DNA from 2 places in the Anthropogastromicrobium aceti genome. Region 2 is predicted to be linked to the other one. Evidence: a T-box and tRNA genes for the amino acid it is inferred to sense, from the RefSeq annotation. Region 2 holds a T-box; the other holds one or more tRNA genes.
What was found. A T-box is a leader RNA that pairs with one kind of tRNA and senses whether it is charged. The one in region 2 lies ahead of LKD48_RS14185 (valine--tRNA ligase), so its partner is inferred to be a tRNA-Val.
Positions count from the first base shown of each region.

Region 1: it has a tRNA-Val gene. The T-box ahead of LKD48_RS14185 (valine--tRNA ligase) is inferred to sense a tRNA for this amino acid. The anticodon was not compared.

Region 1 is NZ_JAJEQN010000014.1:24,178-29,743, reverse strand. It holds gene carB (carbamoyl-phosphate synthase large subunit) at 1-742, shown strand, start outside; gene LKD48_RS07140 (putative ABC transporter permease) at 801-1,787, shown strand; gene LKD48_RS07135 (CPBP family intramembrane glutamic endopeptidase) at 1,784-2,515, shown strand; gene LKD48_RS07130 (glycosyltransferase family 2 protein) at 2,681-3,709, shown strand; tRNA gene LKD48_RS07125 (tRNA-Met) at 3,824-3,897, opposite strand; tRNA gene LKD48_RS07120 (tRNA-Val) at 3,902-3,974, opposite strand; gene ispF (2-C-methyl-D-erythritol 2,4-cyclodiphosphate synthase) at 4,179-4,706, shown strand; gene LKD48_RS07110 (putative ABC transporter permease) at 4,757-5,566, shown strand, end outside.
Region 2 is NZ_JAJEQN010000048.1:11,344-16,909, forward strand. It holds gene LKD48_RS14185 (valine--tRNA ligase) at 1-2,198, opposite strand, end outside; T-box leader at 2,261-2,532, opposite strand; gene LKD48_RS14190 (MBL fold metallo-hydrolase RNA specificity domain-containing protein) at 2,593-4,206, opposite strand; gene LKD48_RS14195 (AraC family transcriptional regulator) at 4,295-5,233, opposite strand; gene LKD48_RS14200 (glycoside hydrolase family 31 protein) at 5,397-5,566, shown strand, end outside.

The DNA of each region.
Region 1 (5,566 bases), on a different contig from region 2:
TAATATTCAGTTTATCGAGTATCAGGGAGAGGTCTATGTAATTGAGGTGAATCCGCGTTCTTCCCGTACTGTACCATATATCAGTAAAGTAACAGGTATCCCGATTGTCGATCTGGCAACACAGGTGATCATCGGAAACACAATCCGTGGTCTTGGTTATGAGCCAGGTCTGCAAAAGGAAGCAGATTATTATGCAATTAAGATGCCGGTATTCTCCTTTGAAAAGCTGCGCGGAGCTGATATTGCACTTGGACCAGAGATGAAGTCAACAGGTGAGTGTCTTGGAATTGGCAAGACCTTTAACGAGGCACTTTATAAGGCTTTCCTTGGTGCAGGCTTCCATCTTCCAAAGTATAAGAAGATGATTATTACAGTTCGCGATGATGATAAGGAAGAGATCGTAGATATTGCAAGACGTTTCAAGGCAATTGGCTACGAGATCTATGCGACAAAGGGAACAGGAGCAGCACTTCGTGCAAAGGGAGTGGATACACTTTATATAAGCAAGCTGGAGCAGGATTCACCGAATCTTCTTGATTTGATTCTTGGCCATCAGATTGATCTTGTCATTGATACACCAACACAGGGCGCAGAGCACAGCCATGATGGTTTTATTATCCGTAGAAATGCAATCGAGACAGGTGTAAATGTACTGACAGCAATCGATACAGCAAAGGCATTGATTACTAGTCTTGAGAATAGAGAAGAGCAGCTGACACTGATCGATATCGCAACCATTTAAGACACCAGGGGACAATAGAAATATTGTCCCCTTATGCGTTTTGAAAGGAGAAAATTTAATGCTTAGACAAACAATAGCAGAGCTTATCGTACTATTTTTTTGCTATTCTGTCGCCGGATGGTGCATGGAAGTGATATTAAAGTATATACAGTTTCACCGTTTTATTAACCGTGGATTTTTAATTGGTCCATATTGTCCGATTTATGGCTCAGGTGCCGTTGTTGTAACAGTTTTAGTTGGTGGACTGATTGGAAATGCAAGCTATATTGTGACGTTTTTGGCGTCTTTTGTACTCTGCGGAGTCCTAGAATATTTTGTCAGCTGGTACATGGAAAAAATGTTCCATGCGCGCTGGTGGGATTACAGCCAAAAGCCAATGAATCTGCATGGCCGTATTTGGATTGGAAACTTGGTATTATTTGGAATTGGAGGTGTGGCAATTGTAAAGCTGATTGATCCAGTTTTGATGAAATGGATTCATGCCATTCCGCAGTGGATTCTTTATACGCTGTCAGGTGCAATTGTTATGCTGATGATCTGGGATAATATTGTATCACATATTGCATTTAATCTTGTTAAAAAGGAAATTGATGGTGTAGAAGCAGATAATTCTGAGGAAGTCAGCACAAAGGTGCGCCAACTTCTTCGCGAGGATCCGGTACTGCTTCGCCGTATCGGAGAGGCATATCCGAACTTAGAAATCAATTCTAAGAAATTTGCAGAGAAGCTAAAGGCACAGGCAGAGGCTGTACAGGAGAGTGTAGAAGAGAAGAAGCAGGCAGTGGCGGATGCTGTAGCAGAGGGAAAATTGGCGGCAGAAGCGGCAGCAGAAGAACGGAGACTGGCAGCAGAGGAGCGAAAACAGCTAGTGCAGGAGGCCGTTGAAGAGAAAAAAATAGCCTTTGAGGAGAAAAAACAGGCAGTAGCTCTTGCTGTGTCAAAAGCGCAGCAAAAGCGGCAGTCAGAAGAGGCTTTTCGTGCTCGCATGAAAAAAGCAGATCAGAAAAAACGGGAAGAAAAAATAAGAAAAGGAAATAAAAAATGAGATATCAACCATTGTCGAGGCGACTGATCAATTTGATCTATCCGCTCGTCATCTATATGGCTATAGGAATGGCAGTGCTAGGTCTTTATCCAAACGGCGGTCTGATGGCAAATCTGATTGAAAAAGTGTCCTGTATTATAATTATGGGAATTTTATTTTACAAAGATTCCAAACAGATTCGCTGGGAAGGCAAGAAGCTATCACTTTATTCTGCAATCATCATGATTATCATTGGAATATGTGCCTGTATTGGCGTTAATATGCTGTTTGAGTTAACTGGGTTAAAGACAATCAGAGAAGAAGATGCAAAAAACGTAGCAAAGGCACTTTATTCAGACAAGCTGTGGCTTCAGATACTTGTAGTTGGCATTGCAGCACCAGTGGCAGAGGAACTTTTATTTCGCGGTATCCTTTACAGAAGAATGCGTACGTGGCTTAGTGTGGGGCCGTCAGCCTTGGCAGCGCTTTTGATTTTTGCCGCAGTTCATGGCAATCTGCTTCAGGCACTGTACGCATTTATTTTAGGAGCACTTCTTGTTTGGACATATGAACGGTTCGCAAAGCTTACAGCACCAATTATTTTGCATGTATCAGCCAACCTCATATCCATTCTTGTACAGCAAAGCACATGGCTTAGCAGCTATTTGCAGACATATGCAGTGGCTGCCTGCATCATTGGTTTTGCAGGAACAGCTGCAGGAGTTGTGTATATTACAATTCACGAATAAGCCGGAAACTATTGCACCGAGGGGCTTTCATGAACAGTAACTTTTGTATTTGACAAAAAGACCTTGCAGTAGCCTGAAAAATTGTATATAATCACCTTGTATGGTATTTGTACAGGAAAATTTGCACTGCAGCATATGCTGCTAGGCTACAGAAAGGTATTTATGATGAAACTTTTAACAATAACAGTTCCAAGCTATAATTCAGAGGCATATTTGGATCGCTGCATGGCAACGCTGCTTCCGGGTGGTGATGAGGTAGAGATTTTGATCGTGGATGACGGATCAACAGACCGTACAGCAGAAATTGCGGACGAATATGAGAGAAAATATCCGAATATTGTGCGGGCAATTCATAAGGAAAACGGAGGTCATGGAGACGCAGTAACGACGGGAATCAGAAATGCAACAGGTCTGTTCTTTAAAGTAGTTGACAGTGATGATAGCCTTGCACCAGAAGCTTATAAGCAGGTGCTTGATTTTTTACGCCGTATTGTCAAAAAAAATCATGAGCTTGATATGCTGATTTCCAATTTTGTTTACGATCGTCATGACGAGAATGGTGATGTGCTTCGCCAGAAGTCAATTGATTATCGCAAGACACTTCCAAGGGGACGTTTCTTTAGCTGGAAAGAAATAGGTAAGTTCCAGACAGGTCATTATCTTTTGATGCATGCAGTAATATACCGCACCAGTCTGTTAAAGGGAATTAACCTGACGCTTCCAAAGCATACATTCTATGTTGATAATATTTATGTATACAAGCCATTTCCATATGTGCGCGTTATGTACTATCTGGATGTAGATTTTTATATGTACTATACGGGAAGAGAAGATCAGTCTGTTAATCAGCAGGTTATGATGAAGCGAATCGACCAGCAGGATCGCGTCAATCGCATCATCTTTGATGCATTTGATCTTGAAAAAATCAGCAACAAAAAGCTGCGCAGCTATTTATATAGCTATCTGCAGATTATGTGTACGGTAACTACAGTTCATTATGCGTTAATTAACACAGAGGATTCAAAACAAAAAAAGGAAGCACTTTGGAGTTATATGAAAAAAGAAAATCAAACTATGTGGCGTCATCTTCGTTTTAGTGCTCAGGGAATTGCACTAAATCTTCCAGGTAAGGTCGGAAGAGCGATTGTATGCAGGGGATATGGTTTGGCACAGCGCTTCTTTGGATTTAGCTAATAATTTTTTGGGGGAAAAGGAGAGTTATTATTAAGACTCTCCTTTTTTGTGTTTTTTGTGGGATGAAATTTTATGACACAAAAAAAGGACCACTTGCGCGATCCTTGTAGTCAGTAGCGGAAGGGAGATTTGAACTCTCGACACCACGGGTATGAACCGTGTGCTCTAGCCAGCTGAGCTATTCCGCCAAGATGGGGCCTATAGGGCTCGAACCTATGACCCTCTGCTTGTAAGGCAGATGCTCTCCCAGCTGAGCTAAGACCCCTTGACGAAGAGAAGTATAGCGCATATCAAAGAAAATGTCAAGCAAATTTTTCAAAAAATTCCGAAAATTTTTATAGATTCTGCGTGGAAAATAAAAGTGAGTCGTGATATGATAATAATATCAGGGTCAAAAGGTTAGAAATCTGGTATCAAAGGAGTCAAAAACATTTTGCCCTTAACATAAAGAAAGGTAAGGAGATTTGATATGAGAGTTGGTATGGGATATGATGTGCATCGCCTCGTTGAGGGACGCAAACTGATTTTAGGCGGTGTAGAGATTCCGTATGAAAAAGGACTTCTTGGTCATTCTGACGCAGATGTGCTGCTTCATGCAATAATGGATGCGCTGCTTGGTGCGGCTGCACTTGGAGATATTGGTCAGCATTTTCCAGACACGGATCCGGCATATAAGGGAGCATCAAGCATAGAATTGCTAAAAAGAGTAGGAGAACTTCTTGAGGAAAATTGTTACTACATCAGCAATATAGATGCAACTGTTATTGCACAGAGACCGAAGCTTGCCGGATATCGTGAGCAGATGAGAGCAAATATTGCAGAGGCACTTCATCTTGAACTCGATCAGGTAAACATTAAGGCAACAACAGAAGAAGGACTAGGCTTTACAGGAACAGGAGAGGGCATCTCTTCACAGGCAGTCTGCTTAATTGATAAGCCAGAATTTTATATGGACGGTACGATTGGCTGCGGTGGCTGTGGCGGCTGTAAAAATTGATCTATACTGATCTTTAGGAATTGAAAATTTGAAAGGATAACTGGAAAATAATGGGAGGACTTGATTTATTCGGGTGTCTTTGGCTCTTTTTCGTATATTCATTTTTGGGATGGATTGCGGAGACATGTTTTTGTGTCTTAAAATACCGAAAATTTATGAACAGAGGTATGCTAAACAGCCCACTTTGTATTGTATACGGCATTGCAGCAGTAATTATAACAATTGGCTTTCCAGAATTGTTTGATGAGGTACCGATTTTGTTTCTGGGCTGTGCGGGAGTTAGTACACTTCTTGAGTGGTTTACAGCAAAGATTCTTGAAAAATTGGATCATAAAAAATGGTGGGACTATTCTTCTAAAAGATGGAATCTTGATGGATACATCTGTCTGCAGTATTCTATTGTATGGGGTATCTTAGGCGTTTTATCAGTTAAGTTTGTAACACCTGTTTTGATGAAATTTTATCATATGGTACCATCATTTATGATGCAGATTACATTGTGGGCACTGCTTGGTGTGTTAATAGTTGATATTTTGGGATCTACATATATCATTCGCGGCAGTGTAAAGAGAAATGATACGATTCAAAAGATTGATCACGAACTCTATAGCAGAAAAAAACGATTTGGAAGATGGCTTGAAAAGCATATCCTTATGCGTGTGGAAAAAGCATATCCTGCGATCAATGAGGGAGAACGCGTAGAGAAGGAAAAAATAACCGTTTTTGCTGAAGGCTGCAGTTTTTACAAGCTTGTATTATTGTTTTTTATAGGTGCATTTGCAGGCGATTTGATAGAGACTATATTTTGCCGTATCACGATGGGGTACTGGATGAGCAGAAGCAGCGTTGTATGGGGTCCA
Region 2 (5,566 bases):
ACATGTTCGCCAAATTCAAGATACTCTGTCTGTGTCGTTTTCGTTTGCCAAATAGTCTGATGCAGCGAAATCTCTTTTTCGTATTGACGATAATATTCCTGAAAGATATAGTCTGTCATATACGGTGTATAAATCGCATACAGCTTAAGGATTCCAAGAAGACTGTAATACAGTGCAGTCTGACCAGACCTGCAATTTTCTTCTCCATGCTTTTGTGGCTGATAAAGGCGTTCTTTTGCAATTTCAATATAAAAATCGCAGAAATCGCTCCAAAAAAGCTCATCAATTTCATGGCGTGCCTGTCCGATCTCAAATTCGTTTAGAAGCTGTGCTGCGCGAATCGTTGTCTCATTTACGCGTTCCATGATCCAGCGATCTATCGGAAGCATTTTTTCTTCCTTCATCGCATTCTCTGGTGTAAACTCATTCAACTGAAGAATTACAAATTTAGATGCATTGTACAGCTTATTTAAAAACCGTTTTGAAATTTTTAGTTCTTCCTCGCTGAAAAATGTATCTGTTCCTAGCTTGCTGTTTGCCGCCCAGTAGCGCATCGCATCCGCAGAATGTTTTTCTATCAGCATCATCGGTGAATTGGACGCATTATTTTTTGACTTGCTAATTTTTTCTCCCGGCTTTGCCAAGACAAAACCACTAATCATTATATCTTTCCACGGAACCTGTCCTGTATGATACAGACTCTTTACGATAGTATAGAATGCCCATGTACGAATGATCTCATGTGCCTGACTTCGCATTCCCATTGGAAAAATCTCATCCGAAATGTCGTCAGTCTCTTTATAGTGTGCATTGATTAATGGTGTTACTGACGATGTTGCCCATGTATCAAACACAGCCGTCTCTGGAATAAACTCATTACAGCCGCACGTACATGCTTTTAATGGACTCTGCTCAAGCGGATTTACTGGCAGTTGGCTCTCCTCTGCAAAAATCGGTTTGCCACACTTTTTGCAGTACCATACTGGAAATGGAACACCAAAATAACGCTGTCTTGAAATACACCAATCCCACTTTAAGTTTTCAACCCAAATTTTATAGCGGTTCTTCATATGCTCTGGATGCCATCGAATCTCATCTGCTGCCTTTAAAAAACGGTCCTTCTCTGAGAGAACATCAATATACCACTGTTTTGACATAATGAACTCAACCTCATGCTGACAGCGCTCATGAACAGCAACCATATGGCGAATCGTCTCTTGTTTTACCAAAAGATTTTGCTTCTTTAGTAATTCAATGATATACGCTCTGGCCTTTTTTACAGTCATTTTCCCTATAAAATCAATCTTCTCGCTGATTGTTCCATCTGCAAGAATCACTTCCTTAGATGTTAACTTATGCTTCTGATACCACTCAACGTCGGCTGAATCACCAAATGATGCACACATAACTACGCCAGTTCCCTTGTCCATCGCTACAGTATCATCTGCAAGAATTGGAATTTCAAAATCATATAACGGAACTATTGCTTTCTGACCGATAAACTTCTTATATCGCGTATCATCTGGATGAACAAAAATGCAGGCGCATCCAGCAAGCAGTTCTGGTCTTGTTGTCGCAATCAAGAGATTGCCAATAGGTGTAGTAAAATTCAGATAGTTAAATACCGTCTCACACTCTTTTGTCTCAAGCTCGGCCTGTGCAATTGAAGTTTGGCATTCAGTACACCACAGTACTGGAGATGTCTTCATGTAGGCTTTTTTCTTCTTTGCCAGCTCAATAAAAGAGCGCTGTGAAATTCTTTGTGCCCGATCTGATACTGTCTGATACTGCAAATTCCAGTCTACACTAAAACCCAGACGACTCCACAGTTCTTTAAACTCGCCCTCGTAAGTTCCTATCGTTTTCATACACTTTGCCCGAAATTCACTTCGAGGCATCTGATTTGCCCGAATTTTCTCATCGCGCTCAACTAAGCGCTCTGTCGGCAGTCCATTATCATCAAAACCAAATGGATAAAATACATCGTATCCCTGCATCCTCTTAAAGCGCGCAATCATCTCTGCCTGTGTATAGGAAAATACATGACCAATATGAAGCTTTCCGCTTACAGTCGGCGGCGGCGTATCAATTGAAAAGATTTTTCTCTCTTTTCCATTCTGATAGCGATAGATATCATTCTCCTGCCACATTTTCTCCAATGCTTTCTCTGCCTTTTGAAAATCATACTTTTTTTCCATTACAGATTCCTCCTGAATATAAAGATTATCCAACACAGACAAAAAAACGCCCTGAGCCAAACGCCCAGGGCGAACATACATGTCCGTGGTACCACCTAGATTCAGAAATACTTCTGCACTCAATACAATACGAGAATCTATTTTTAATTCCGATATTGCTTCCCTTGATAACGGTGGGAATCTCCGTTGGAGTCTACTAAAGCTATAAAAACTATACCTGTTCGATCCAAAGCTCAAAGGCTACTTCCATGCGTCCTTCACGAAATTTTTCACCAACCAATTTCTCTCTGTCCATCCGGAAACTGCATGTACTCCTCCTCGTCAATGCTTTTTGTCTGTAATTGTTACGCACAGTATATCACAAAAATATGCAATGTCAAGCTTTTTATTATTTTTATTTATCCCAACGTCTGCACAACTTTTCAATATCTTCTGTGAAACGGCGAATATCTTTATTGGCACCTTCTCTGTATTTTTTTACAATAGCAAGAAGCTGCTGTGCTGCATCAAACAGTTTTCGATATACATCACTCATCCGGCCTTCTCTTGGCTGATAATCCTTCTTAACATACTCTCTTGTTCCTTCACGAATTTTTTGATCTGACAGCAAATCCCACGATTCTCCTGTGTATGGTGCCGTTGCATTAATCCCATAGGTAGTTGTCAAAAGAGATGCAAATGAATCTGTGACAGTATCCTCTCCATGAACAACAAATACATGTGTTGGCTTAGGTGCAATATGGCTTACCCAGCGCACAAGTCCTTCTCTGTCTGCGTGACCGCTTATTCCCGTCATGCGTGCAATTCGTGCCTTTACACAAATTTCTTCTCCAAAAAGTCTTATATTTTTTGCACCGCCTAACAGCACGCAGCCAAGGCTTCCCTCTGCCTGATAACCAGCAAATAAAATGGTGCATTCTGGCCGCCAAAGATTATGTTTTAAATGATGGCGGATTCGTCCGGCATCGCACATGCCAGATGCTGAGAGAATGACCTTGGGTTTTGGATCTTCATTGATAGCACGTGATTCCTCTACGCTGACGGACAATCGAAGTCCCGGAAAACGAATCGGATTAATTCCCTGACGCACAAGTGCCATGGCTTCCTCATCAAAGCATTCCTGTGTATTTGTCATAAAAATATTTGTAGCCTCCACAGCAAGCGGACTATCCACAAAGACTTCTGTATGTTCAAATTCTGGCAGTTCATGATCTACCTTAAGCTGCCTTAAAAAATATAATATTTCCTGTGTACGTCCAACTGCAAAACAAGGGATCACTAAATTTCCGCCGGCAGCAAGTGTCTCCTTTAAAATTTGCTTTAACTCGCTTTTACAGTCTAAAAGAGAAATGCCCTGATCATGACTTCTATTTCCATACGTTGATTCCATAACAACATAATCGGCATCGTCCACATATGATGGATCTTTAATCAATGGCTGATTCGTGTTTCCAATATCACCGGAGAACACAATTTTCTTTGTATGTCCTGCTTCTGTCAACCATACCTCAATAGACGCTGACCCAAGCAAATGGCCAACATCTCTCATCCTGATTTGAATGCCCGGTGCAATATCAATCTTTTTTTCATATTCACATGGAACAAAATATGTCAGCACATTTTCTGCATCCTCAATAGTATAGACAGGAACCACCGGCTCTGCATCACTTCTCTTATTTTTTCTGTTTTTCCACTCTGCTTCAGACTCCTGAATATGAGCGCTATCCTTCAACATGATTCGACATAGCTGCGTCGTTGCCTTTGTTGCAAAAATACTTCCACGAAAACCATTTTTATAAAGATACGGCAGCATTCCAGAGTGATCAATATGCGCATGCGTCAGAAAAACATAATCAATCTGGGAAATTGGAAACGGCAGTTCTTCATTCACATAAATATCACGTCCCTGCTCCATGCCACAATCAACAATAATCTTCTTATTACATGCCTCCAGACAATGACAGCTTCCTGTCACTTCATGAGCAGCTCCATTAAATGTTAATTTCATAGCAAAACCCTCCTTTTTCAGTTTTTCTTATACTTCTATATATATTATACTATTTCTATTTCTATAAATCCAGACTATTTTCTTACAATTATATTTCATGATTTTGTATAAGAGCCATTTCCTTACGATACGAAGATGGAGTCATTCCCGTTATTTTTAGAAATGTGCGGTTAAAATAACTTATGCTGTTAAAGCCACATAATGACGCTACCTCACTGATTTTTTTGGAAGATCTGGCAAGCATCTGGCTGCTGTTTAACACTCTGCATCTGTTTAGATAACAAAATGGTGTCATTCCTGTCCATGCCTGAAACAATCTGCAAAATTGACCTCTGCTTAGATGAACCAGACTGGCAAGTTCTTCAAGCGTTAAATCTTCCATGTAATGTGTCTCAATATATGACACTGATTTTTGCAGATATTCAAGCTGCGGCCTTCTTTTTTTTGCATCTGGATAAAATGACTTTAAATGATGATCATACAATTTTTGCCAGATCATTAAAAACGTTCCCTGAATCAAAAGTTCCTTTGCTGCAATTTTCTCCTCATCCATAGAAAATATAAATTTCAGCTGCGTTAATATTTCCTTATGCCAATTTTTTTCTGACGTAAATGTTACGGCATACTTCCATGATCCACTGCAAACAGGATACATATATTTTTGAAAGCATTCTGAGTTATGCGGTGAAATAAGCCATAGCGGATCAGCTACTGCGGCATGAAATAAAACAGTCCCTTTAGTTCTTGCCCAATGCATAAGCTTTGGAGGCACGAAAATACCATCTCCTTTCTTTAAAAGAAATGCATGATTTTCAATAAAAAACTCTACTTCTCCTTCCTCCACATAGAAAAACTCCAGTTCTGGATGCCAGTGAAGATAAAGTGCTGGGAAGTTTTTTTCTGGCAGCGCTGCTACACCATCTGTTTCTGTAGGAATTTCTATTTTTGTTGTATGAACAGACACTGGAACAAAATGAGATTTGTGAGGTACTGTTTCTCTATATTGATCTTTTTTCTGTGTACTCATTTTCACGCCCCTTTCTTTTCTATATCGTAACACATTTTAAAAAAATGCGCAATATAGTGCTACTTTTTGATACCATTTTTCAAGTATTTCTTTTTTATTTTTTGTATGATAAAGCTATCAAATGATGTCAATACAAGATGATAATTGACAGAAAGGTGGATTTATGAATACTATGCATCAAGAGGGCAATGCCCTTATTTACGAAAATGATGGAGAACTTTTACGTATTGAACCTTGGGGCAAGAATAGTCTGCGTGTTCGCTCTGTTATGCAGGGTCCAATCTGTGATACTGACTATGCACTTATTGAGCTGAATGAAGCTGATAAAGCAAT